3 regions of the Methylobacterium sp. E-041 genome follow, and region 3 is predicted to be linked to each of the others. Evidence: riboswitches for the same ligand, from Rfam matches in the RefSeq annotation. Region 3 holds a riboswitch; each other region holds the start of a gene.
The links. Region 3 has a riboswitch for cobalamin ahead of MKK70_RS13180 (TonB-dependent receptor). Riboswitches for the same ligand answer to the same signal wherever they lie in the genome.

Region 1 (3,269 bases), on a different contig from region 3:
CGATGGGAGTGCGTTTGCGGCGTTGGAGGAAGGGCGCGGTCCGGGCGCTGAAGCTCGTCGCCCGCCCGGTCCGCCGGGCGCAGGGGCGCGGCGGCATCGTCATTGAGCCCTATCGCGGCTACGGCTCCGCCGACGAGATCTTCCTGATCGGCCGCATCTTCCGCCAGTCCCACCCCGGTACGGCACCGGGCGACGAGAGCCTGCGCGCGCAGCTGCGGGACATCACCCGGCGGATCGCGCGGCGGGCGCTGAAGGACGCCGCCGTCACCGCCCGCTTCGGCGGCGCGCAGGCGCGGGTCCAGACCGACCGCGACGGCTACTTCCGCGTCCATCTCAGCCCGGAGGCGTTGCCCGCGGGCGACCATGGCTGGCACGACGTCGACCTCACGCTCGAGGCGGAGCTGCCGGTGCGGGCGCGGGGGCAGGTGTTCGTGCCGCCGGGCGCCACCGGCTGCGTCGTCGTCAGCGACATCGACGACACGGTGATGCGCACGGGCGTCGCCAACAAGGCCAAGATGCTGTGGCGGCTGTTCGTGGAGGATGCCGAGAACCGCGTCGCCTTCCCCGGCGTCGCCGCGCTCTACCGGGCCCTCTACGTCGGCCCGGACGGCATCGAGGCCAACCCGATGCTCTACGTCTCGCGCGCGCCGTGGGGCCTGTACGAGATGCTGTCGGAGTTCTTCACGATCCACGGCATCCCGGTGGGCCCGATCCTGTTCCTGCGCGAATGGGGCCTGTCGTGGAAGCACCCCCTCCCCCGCCGGGCGGAGGATCACAAGCGCGCCCTGATCGTCCACATGCTGTCGCTGTATCGCGACCTGCCCTTCGTGCTGATCGGCGACAGCGGGCAGCACGATCCGGAGGTCTACGGCCGGATCGTCGCCGACCATCCCGGCCGGGTGAAGGCGGTCTACATCCGCAACGTGTCGCGGGACGCCGACCGCATACGCGAGATCGAGGCGCTGGCGCAGGTCGTCGCGGCCGCCGGGAGCCACCTCGTCATCGCCGCCGACAGCACCGCCATCGCCCGGCACGCGGCGAGCCTCGGCCTGATCGCACTGGGCGCGGTCGCCCTGGTGGCGGACGAGCACGCGGCCGGCGGCGAGCCGGCGGAGCTGACCGCGGAGACCGCCCTGCCGGGCGACCTCGGCTCCGTCCTCGGCGGCGCCGGAGGAACCTTGCCGCCGAGCGTCGTCGTCGAGGCGTCGGCGCAGGACGGATCGCATGTCTCGACCTAGCGCCACCGTGCGCGCCGTCGCTGTCGCCGCCGGGTCACACTTCACAGGAGCGTGATTCCGGCCGTTGACTCTTCGGGACCGCGGAAGCCACTTGGCGGGGACGGTTCCCCTCGGGGATCAAAAGGGAACGCGGTGAGGACGAGGCTCCGAGAAGCCTTTCCGATGCCGCGGCTGCCCCCGCAACTGTAAGCGGCGAGCCTCCATCAACACGTCACTGGGTCACGGCGCCTGGGAAGACGATGAGGGGCAGCGACCCGCGAGCCAGGAGACCTGCCGTCAGTCGTGGTCACACGCGAAACGCGTCGGGCGGGGTGCCTCGACGGGTGTCGAGACGCATGGGCCCGCGCGGCGCATGCGGGGCGGCCTCGTTCGCGGTGACGTGCCACCACACGCGTCCGCACGTCCCTTCCATGCCCTTGCCGACCGCGAGACCCGCGCCGAACGACGCACAGGAAGCCGCCCGGCATCCGTGCGCCGGCGGCCGAGCCGCGTTCGGCCGATCGCCTAATTGTAACATTGTTACATTCGATGTAGATCGAGGGTCGGGCAGGCCGTCGCGTCGCGCCGATAGAGCCGAATCCGATCCATGCTCGTTCTTCTGCAAACCGCTCGTTCCCTCGGGCGCGCGATGCGCTGCCCGCTCCTCGCCGGCACGGCGCTCGTCATCCTCGCTCCGCCGCGAGAGGCCGGCGCCCAGCCGGTCGCCGGCGAATCGGCGAGCGTCGTGCTCGACACCCTCACGGTCGCGGGCGACGGCGTCGGCTTGAGCCGCACCGCGCCGGTCGGCCTCAACCTGCGCACGCCCGACCGCGGCGCGAGCCGCCTCGGCCTCACGCCGCTGGAGACCCCCGGCAGCGTCGACGTCATCTCCGGCGAGACCGCGCGGCTGCGCGGCCAGGACACGATCGCGGACGCCGTGACGCAGAACGCCACCGGCATCACCACCATCGCCTCGCCGGGCAACGGCAACGGCGCCTTCACCAGCCGCGGGTTCTCGGGGCCGAACTCGATCCAGCAGCTCTACGACGGCACGCGGCTGTTCGTCGGCGCCAACACGGTGACCTTCCCGTTCGACACCTGGAACGTCGAGCGCATCGAGGTGCTGCGCGGGCCGGCCTCCGTGCTCTACGGCGACGGGGCGATCGGCGGCGTCATCAACGTGGTGACGAAGAAGCCGACCTTCACGCCCATCAACGTGGTGCGGGCCGGCGTCGGATCGGACGGCATCGCGCGGCTCGCCCTCGATTCCGGCGGCCCGATCGGCGACGCGGTGGCCTATCGCCTTAACGTCAGCGGCAACCGCGCCGGCGGCTGGATCAGCCCGGACGGCGACTTCCGCAACCTCGCGGTCTCGGGCGCGATCCTGCTCCAGGCCACGCCCGACCTCGCCTTCACCCTGAGCCACGACCTCGGCTATCAGGAGCCGGCGCGCTACTGGGGCACGCCGCTGGTCGACGGGCGCATCCCGGATTTCATCCGGTTCAAGAACTACAACGTCCGCGACGCCAAGATCACCTGGGCGGACAACTGGACCCAGCTCAAGACGGAGTGGACGCCCACCGCCGACATCACGGTGCGCAACACCGCCTACCGGCTGCAGAGCCGGCGCCACTGGCTCGACGTCGAGACCTACAGCTTCAACCGATCGACGCGATTGGTCGACCGGAGCGACTACACCGAAATCTACCACCAGCAGGAACAGGTCGGGAACCGGTTCGACGCCGCGTTCAAGGGCACGCTGTTCGGCTTCCGCAACGAGTTCCTGGCCGGCTTCGACGTGAACCACATCGACTTCCGGCACATCAACAACTTCTCGACCGTCGGATCGGGCCTCGTCACCAGCGTTCCGCTGACGGATTACGACCCGGGCTCGTTCCCGCTGAACGGCCGCGCCAGCCCGGCCTACGCGACGAGCACCGACCAGGCCTCGGTCTTCGCCGAGGACCGGCTGATCCTCACCGACCAGCTCTCGTTCCTGTCCGGCGTCCGGTTCGATGCCTCGACCCTGCAGCGCGAGAACCTGATGAGCAA
Region 2 (3,269 bases), on a different contig from region 3:
GAGGTAGTCGTAGCGCAGCGCGATGTTGAGCTCGTCGAGGATCAGGAGACGGAGGCTCGGGTCGGCCATCAGGTCGGTCGCCCGGTTCCAGGCGTTGAGGCAGGCGGCGATGTCGCGGGCCTTGTCCTGCGTCTCCCAAGTGAAGCCTTCGCCCATCGCGTGCCACGCGACCCGGTCGCCGAACGTCCTCAGCGCATGTGCCTCGCCGGTGTCCCACGCGCCCTTGATGAACTGCACCACGCCGACCCGGTGTCCGCGGCCCAGCATGCGCAGCGCCAGGCCCAGCGCCGCCGTGGTCTTGCCCTTGCCGGGTCCGGTGTTGACGATGAGCAGGCCCTTCTCGATCGTCTTGGCTGCGACCTCGGCGTCCTGCACCGCCTTGCGCTTCTCCATCTTCTCGCGATGGCGTTCGGCGTCGTCGGTCATGGCGTTCCCTGCGGTTTGATGACGAGCGGCAGCCCGGCGACCGCCAGGACGACGCGGTCGCACTCGGCCGCGAGGCTCTGGTGGAGGCGTCCGGCCGCATCGCGGAAGCGGCGGGCGAGCGCATTGTCGGGCACGATCCCGAGGCCGACCTCGTTCGACACGAGGACGAGCGGCCCGCGCGCTTCCCGGCAGGCACTGCGGAGCGCCGCCGTCTCGGCGTCGAGGTCGGCATCGGCAAGCAGCAGGTTCGTCAGCCATAAGGTCAGGCAATCGACCAGCACCGGCCCCGGCGCCTCGGCGATCGCGGCGGCCAGGGCGGTCGGCACGTCCCGAGTGATCCAGTCGCCGGAGCGCCGCGCTCTGTGGAGGGCGATGCGCGCGCGCATCTCGTCGTCCCAGGCCTGTGCCGTGGCGAGGTAGAGCCACGGGCCCGGCACCGCCTCGATCAACCTCTCGGCGTAGGCGCTCTTGCCCGAGCGCGCACCGCCGAGCACGAGGGTCGTCCGAGGCGCGGCCTGCTGCATGGCTGGAACCCATGCCCCAACCCCTGTGCGCCCGTCAAAGCCTCCGTTGTGCGGGGAGACCGGACAGGCTATGGCTGGACGCGACGGTGCCCCGGAGACGGGGTGAAAAGGGAATGCGGTGAGGGGAAACCCGATGCCGCGGCTGCCCCCGCAACTGTAAGCGGCCAGGGTCCCCACGGCGATCCGGGCTTCGTTGAACCGACCTGTCCAAGATGGGACTGCGTTGCGGATCGAAGCCTGGAACGCCGTGGGAGCCCTCAGCTCCTGCCCTCGGCCACCGATGTTTCGGGAAGGCGGCAGGCGCTGCGATCCGCGAGCCAGGAGACCTGCCGTCCCCCGCGCTTTCTCGAACGCCGCCGGCGGGGCGGCCGGAGATGTTGTCGACATGACCACCCAGACCCTCACCCAGACCGGCACCCGCGCGAACGAGGGCTTCGTCGCCATCGTCGCCGCCGCCATGCTCGGCCTCGGGCTCGTGTTCCTCGCCGGCTTCTCGCCGGCCTCGGCACTGCACAACGCGGCGCACGACTTCCGGCACACGCAGAACTTCCCCTGCCATTGACCGCCTGAACCCAGGCGTTCCCATGCTCATCCGGCTCCTGTCAGCGGCGCTCGCCGCCGGCTTCCTCGCGGCCGTCCTCGTGACGGGGCTCGAGCTCGCGCTCACCTCGCCGCTGATCATCGCCGCCGAGCGCTACGAGACCCAGGCCGCTCCCGGCGCCGCCGCCTCGGCGGCCCCGCTGGTCGGGCGCCCGCCGATCGTGCTCGCCCATGCCGGGCACGACCACGACACCAAGGCCGAGCCGGAATGGCAGCCGGCCGCCGGCCTGCCGCGCATACTGTTCACCGGGCTCGCGACCCTCGTCGGCGGGATCGGCTACGCCCTGCTCCTCGGCGCGGTGATGCTGGCCACCGGCCGCGAGCCGTCGCCCGAGCGCGGGCTCGCCTTCGCGGTCGCCGGCTTCCTCGCAGTGGCGCTCGCGCCGGCTCTGGGCCTGCCGCCCGAGCTGCCCGGCAGCGAGGCGGCCCCGCTGGCCGCCCGCCAGGTCTGGTGGGTGATGACGGCGTCGGCCACCGCGATGGGGATCTATCTCATCGCGATCCGCCGGGTGCCGATCACCATCCTCGGCGGAATCGTGCTCATCGTCGCTCCGCATCTGGCCGGTGCGCCGGAGGTGGCGGCGACGCCGTCCGAGCTTCCCGCCGGCCTCGCCGCGCAGTTCGCCGCGCGCTCGCTCGCCATCGCCTTCGTGTTTTGGGCGGTGATCGGCTTGGCCTTCGGGCGCGCCTGGCAGACCTTCGGCCCGAAGGCCGCGGCAGGCGCCCGTGGCTGACACGATCCTCTACGTCTGCACCACCTGCCGGATGGAGAGCGATGCGCCGGACGGCCCGCGCGCGGGCGCCCGCCTCTTCGACGCGTTGCATGCGCTTCCCGCCCCCGACGGCGTGACGATCGAAGCGGTCGAGTGCCTGTCGGTCTGCAAGCGGCCCTGCACCGTCGCCGTGGCCGCGGAGGATCGCTGGACCTACGTCTACGGCGACCTCGACCCGGAGGAATCCGCACGCATCATCCTCGACGGCGTCGGCCTCTACGCCGGCACGCCCGACGGGATCGTGCCGTGGAAGCAGAGGCCGCAGGAATTCCGCAAGGGCGTCGTCGCCCGCATCCCCCCGTTTCCGCCGCGCGCGGCCTGAGCCATCGGCGAGATCCCCATGAGCATCGTCCAGAAGATCCCCTGCACCATCGTCACCGGCTTCCTCGGGGCTGGCAAGACGACGCTGGTGCGCCACGTGGTCGAGAATGCCGGCGGGCGCCGGCTCGCGATCCTCGTCAACGAGTTCGGCGACATCGGCTTCGACAAGTCGTTCCTCGCCGCCTGCGGCATCGAGGGCTGCACCGAGGATTCGATCGTCGAGCTTCCCAACGGCTGCATCTGCTGCACCGTCGCGGACGACTTCGTGCCGGCGATGACGGCTCTTCTCGATCGCCCGAACCCGCCCGAGCACATCCTGATCGAGACGTCCGGCCTCGCCCTGCCCAAGCCCCTAGTCCAGGCGTTCCAGTGGCCGGCGATCCGCTCGCGGGTGACCGTCGACGGCGTCGTCGCGGTCGTGGACGGGCCGGCGGTCGCCTCGGGCGCCTTCGCCGAGGACCCCGAGGCTCTGGCCAACCAGCGCGCCGCCGATACGGCGGTGGACCACGACAACCCGCTCGAGGAGGTGTTCGAGGACCAACTCCTCTGCGCCGACCTCGTCGTGCTCAACAAGGCGGATCTTCTCGACGCCGCCGGCCTCGCGCAGGTGCGGGCCGAGGTGGAG
Region 3 (3,269 bases):
CTGCCGATCATCGCCGCGCCGGCGCACGGGTCTCGCGGGTTTTCGCGCGCGATCCGCACGCGTCGGCCGGCGGCTTAGGGGCGGATTAACCAAACGCGCGCCCAATACGGATCAGTCGCAGTTCTCTCGATCCCCGCACGGCCGACCCCATCGGCCGGCCCGCCGCCCGCCGATCCGTCGCGGGCGCGGGCCGGACGCTGCGCGGCTGCGGGCACCGGGTCGCCTTCGAGTCGAGTCCGCATGCCTCATCACCCGCGCTCCTCCTGCGGCCTCACGCGTCCCGCCCGCCGCCGGCGGGCACGCCGCCACCCGATCCTTCGCAACACGCTCGCCGCCCTGCTCTGCCTCGTCACCCTTGAGGGCGTGCCGCCGGGCGGCGGGACCGAGCCGGTGCCGCAGGTCGCGAGCCTCCAGGCCCGCAGCACCGGGTCGACCGCCCTCGCCGCCCTGTTCGATCCCCGGCCGATGCTGGGCCCGGAGGCCGGCGCGGACCGTCAGGGCGCGCCCCTCGGCGCCGCGCTCACCCCGCCCGAGCCGCGTTTCGCCCCGCCGGTCGCGACGCTCGCGGCCGCCGAGCCGCGTTCGACGGAAGCCGCGCCCCCGGTGCAGACCGGCCGGCAGGCCCAGGTCGTGGAGCAGGTGCGGGCCCTGCGGGCAAACCAGGTCTTACGGGACACGCAGGTCCTGCGGGTTACCCAGGTCCTGCGGGACACCGAGGTCGTGCGGCAGGCCCAGATCGTGCCGCTGCCGGTCGCCCGCCCGGCGGACCTGATCGCCGCCCCCGTGCCGCAGCGCCTCGCCCTGCGCCGCGCTCCGCGCCGGGTGCCCGAGGCGGTCCCGGCGCCCACCGCCGAGACGCCGTCGTTCTTCGAGGAGCTGTTCGCCGCGCGGAAGGATTCGGGCCCGGCTTTGGCCTACGCCGCCCTCGAGAGCCCCGGGCTGGAGCGGTCGCGCGGCCGCCTGTTCCCCGGCCCCGACGCGGGCGCCGGCACGGCGATCTACGACATCACCGCCCGCACCGTCCGCCTGCCGAACGGCGAGGTGCTGGAAGCCCATTCCGGCCTCGGCGCCAGCATGGACCATCCCGACTTCGTGCACCTGCGGATGCGCGGCTCGACCCCGCCGGGCACCTACGACCTCACCGAGCGCGAGGCTTTGTTCCACGGCGTGCGGGCGATCCGCCTCAACCCGGTGGGCGGCGCCGCCGCGATCCACGGCCGCGACGGGCTGCTGGCCCACACCTACATGCTCGGGCCGAGCGGCGCCTCGAACGGCTGCGTGTCCTTCCGCAACTACGACCGCTTCCTGCAGGCGTTCCTGCGCGGCGAGATCCGCCGCCTCGTCGTGGTGACCGGCCGCGGCGACGGCCCGGCCCGCTTCGCCGCGAGCCGCTGACGCCGTCACCGATCGGCCACACCCGGCGACGGCGTCCGAAAGCCGGATTGACGGGCCGGCGGCGCCCGACGCAACCTGCACGCGACGGTTCCTCATCGAGGATCAAAAGGGAACGCGGTGAGGGGAGGGCCCGACGGGGCCTTGCCCGAAGCCGCGGCTGCCCCCGCAACTGTAAGCGGCGAGCCTTCCACCACTGGACGTCACTGGATGCGCCGCATCCGGGAAGACGGTGGCGGGCGATGACCCGCGAGCCAGGAGACCTGCCGTCAGTCGTGGTCACACGCGAAGCGCGTCGGGCGGGGTGTTCCGGCGGGTGTCGAAGCCCCCGGCCGTCCGACGGACGGAGCGGTGGATCGGCCTCGTTCGCGGTGACGTGCCACGTCCGCGTCGCCCGAGGTCCCGTGTCCGCGTCCCAGTCCCCGCCCGTCTTCCGAACGCCAACCCTGCTCGCTCTCGCCTGCGCCGCCGCCCTCTCGGGCCCGGCCGCGCTGGCGCGCCCCGCCGCCGGGGAGGCCGAGGCGAACCTCGCCGAGATCTCCGTGACGGCCGACGATCCCAGGCCCGCCGCCGGGGCGGCGGCGAGCGCCGGCTACGTCGGCGGCACCATCGGCGCCGGCGGGGCGCTTCGGACGGTGGATGCGGCGAGCGCCGGCATCGTTTCCGGCGCCGAGATCAACAGCCGCCCGATCACGCGGCCGGGCGAGGTGCTCGAATCCGTGCCCGGCCTGATCGTCACCCAGCATTCGGGGGAGGGCAAGGCCAACCAGTTCTTCCTGCGCGGCTTCAACCTCGACCACGGCACCGACATCGCGATCGAGGTCGACGGGATGCCGGTGAACATGCGCACGCACGCGCACGGCCAGGGCTACGCCGACATCAACTTCCTGATCCCCGAGCTCGTCGGCGCGGTGGCGTTCCACAAGGGGCCGTACTTCGTCCGCGACGGCGACTTCGCCTCGGCCGGCTCGGTACGGATCGACTACCTCGACACCGTCGCCAAGAACGTCGCGCTGACCGCGTTCGGCAGCTTCGGCTACGCGCGGGCGCTGACCATCGCCTCGGCCCCCCTCGGCCAGGGCAACCTGCTCGTGGCGGGCGAGGCGCAGGTCTACGACGGCCCGTGGGACGTGCCGGATGCGCTGCGCAAGGTGAACGGCGTGGTGCGCTACAGCCAGGGCACGGCGCTCGACGGGTTCTCGGTCACCGGCATGGCCTATGCCAGCCGCTGGACCGCGACCAACCAGATCGCATCGCGCGCGGTGTCGGAGGGGATCATCGGCCGCTTCGGCACCCTGAACCCGACCGACGGCGGCGACAGCAGCCGGTTCTCGCTCTCGGGCCGCTGGAGCATGACCGACGACACCGGCGTCACGCGGGCCTCGGCCTACGTCATCCGCTCGCAGCTCAACCTGTTCAACGACTTCACCTACTTCCTCAACGATCCGGTCAACGGAGACCAGTTCCACCAGCTCGACCAGCGCATCCTCGGCGGCGGCGAGGTGAGCCACGTCTTCCAAGGCGACCTGTTCGGGCATCCGATGGAGAACGAGATCGGGGTGCAGACCCGCACCGACGCGATCCGCGTCGGGCTGTTCAACACCGCGAACCGCCAGTTCCGCACGGGCGTCCTCGACGACCGGGTGCTGGAGGCGAGCGGGGCGTTCTACGTCGACAACCGCGTGCGCTGGACCGACTGGCTGCGCACCAGCGTCGGCTTCCGGGCCGACGGCTACTACGGCGACGTGGTCTCCGACACGGCGGCCAATTCCGGCAAGGCACGGGACGGCATCGTCAACCCGAAGCTCGGGCTGGTGCTGGGGCCGTGGTTCGACACCGAGCTCTACGTGAACTACGGCGGCGGCTTCCACTCGAAC

Region 1: another riboswitch for cobalamin. It lies ahead of MKK70_RS27565 (TonB-dependent receptor); the one in region 3 lies ahead of MKK70_RS13180 (TonB-dependent receptor).
Region 2: another riboswitch for cobalamin. It lies ahead of MKK70_RS17035 (CbtB-domain containing protein); the one in region 3 lies ahead of MKK70_RS13180 (TonB-dependent receptor).

What each region holds. Positions count from the first base shown of each region.
Region 1 covers NZ_JAKSYQ010000292.1:116,920-120,188, forward strand. The annotation lists gene MKK70_RS27560 (App1 family protein) at 3-1,238, shown strand; cobalamin riboswitch at 1,323-1,531, shown strand; gene MKK70_RS27565 (TonB-dependent receptor) at 1,867-3,269, shown strand, end outside.
Region 2 covers NZ_JAKSYQ010000181.1:16,529-19,797, forward strand. The annotation lists gene cobO (cob(I)yrinic acid a,c-diamide adenosyltransferase) at 1-426, opposite strand, end outside; gene cobU (bifunctional adenosylcobinamide kinase/adenosylcobinamide-phosphate guanylyltransferase) at 423-950, opposite strand; cobalamin riboswitch at 1,018-1,299, shown strand; gene MKK70_RS17035 (CbtB-domain containing protein) at 1,336-1,512, shown strand; gene MKK70_RS17040 (CbtA family protein) at 1,535-2,284, shown strand; gene MKK70_RS17045 (DUF1636 family protein) at 2,277-2,645, shown strand; gene cobW (cobalamin biosynthesis protein CobW) at 2,664-3,269, shown strand, end outside.
Region 3 covers NZ_JAKSYQ010000143.1:1,229-4,497, forward strand. The annotation lists gene MKK70_RS13175 (DUF2778 domain-containing protein) at 241-1,395, shown strand; cobalamin riboswitch at 1,464-1,678, shown strand; gene MKK70_RS13180 (TonB-dependent receptor) at 1,797-3,269, shown strand, end outside.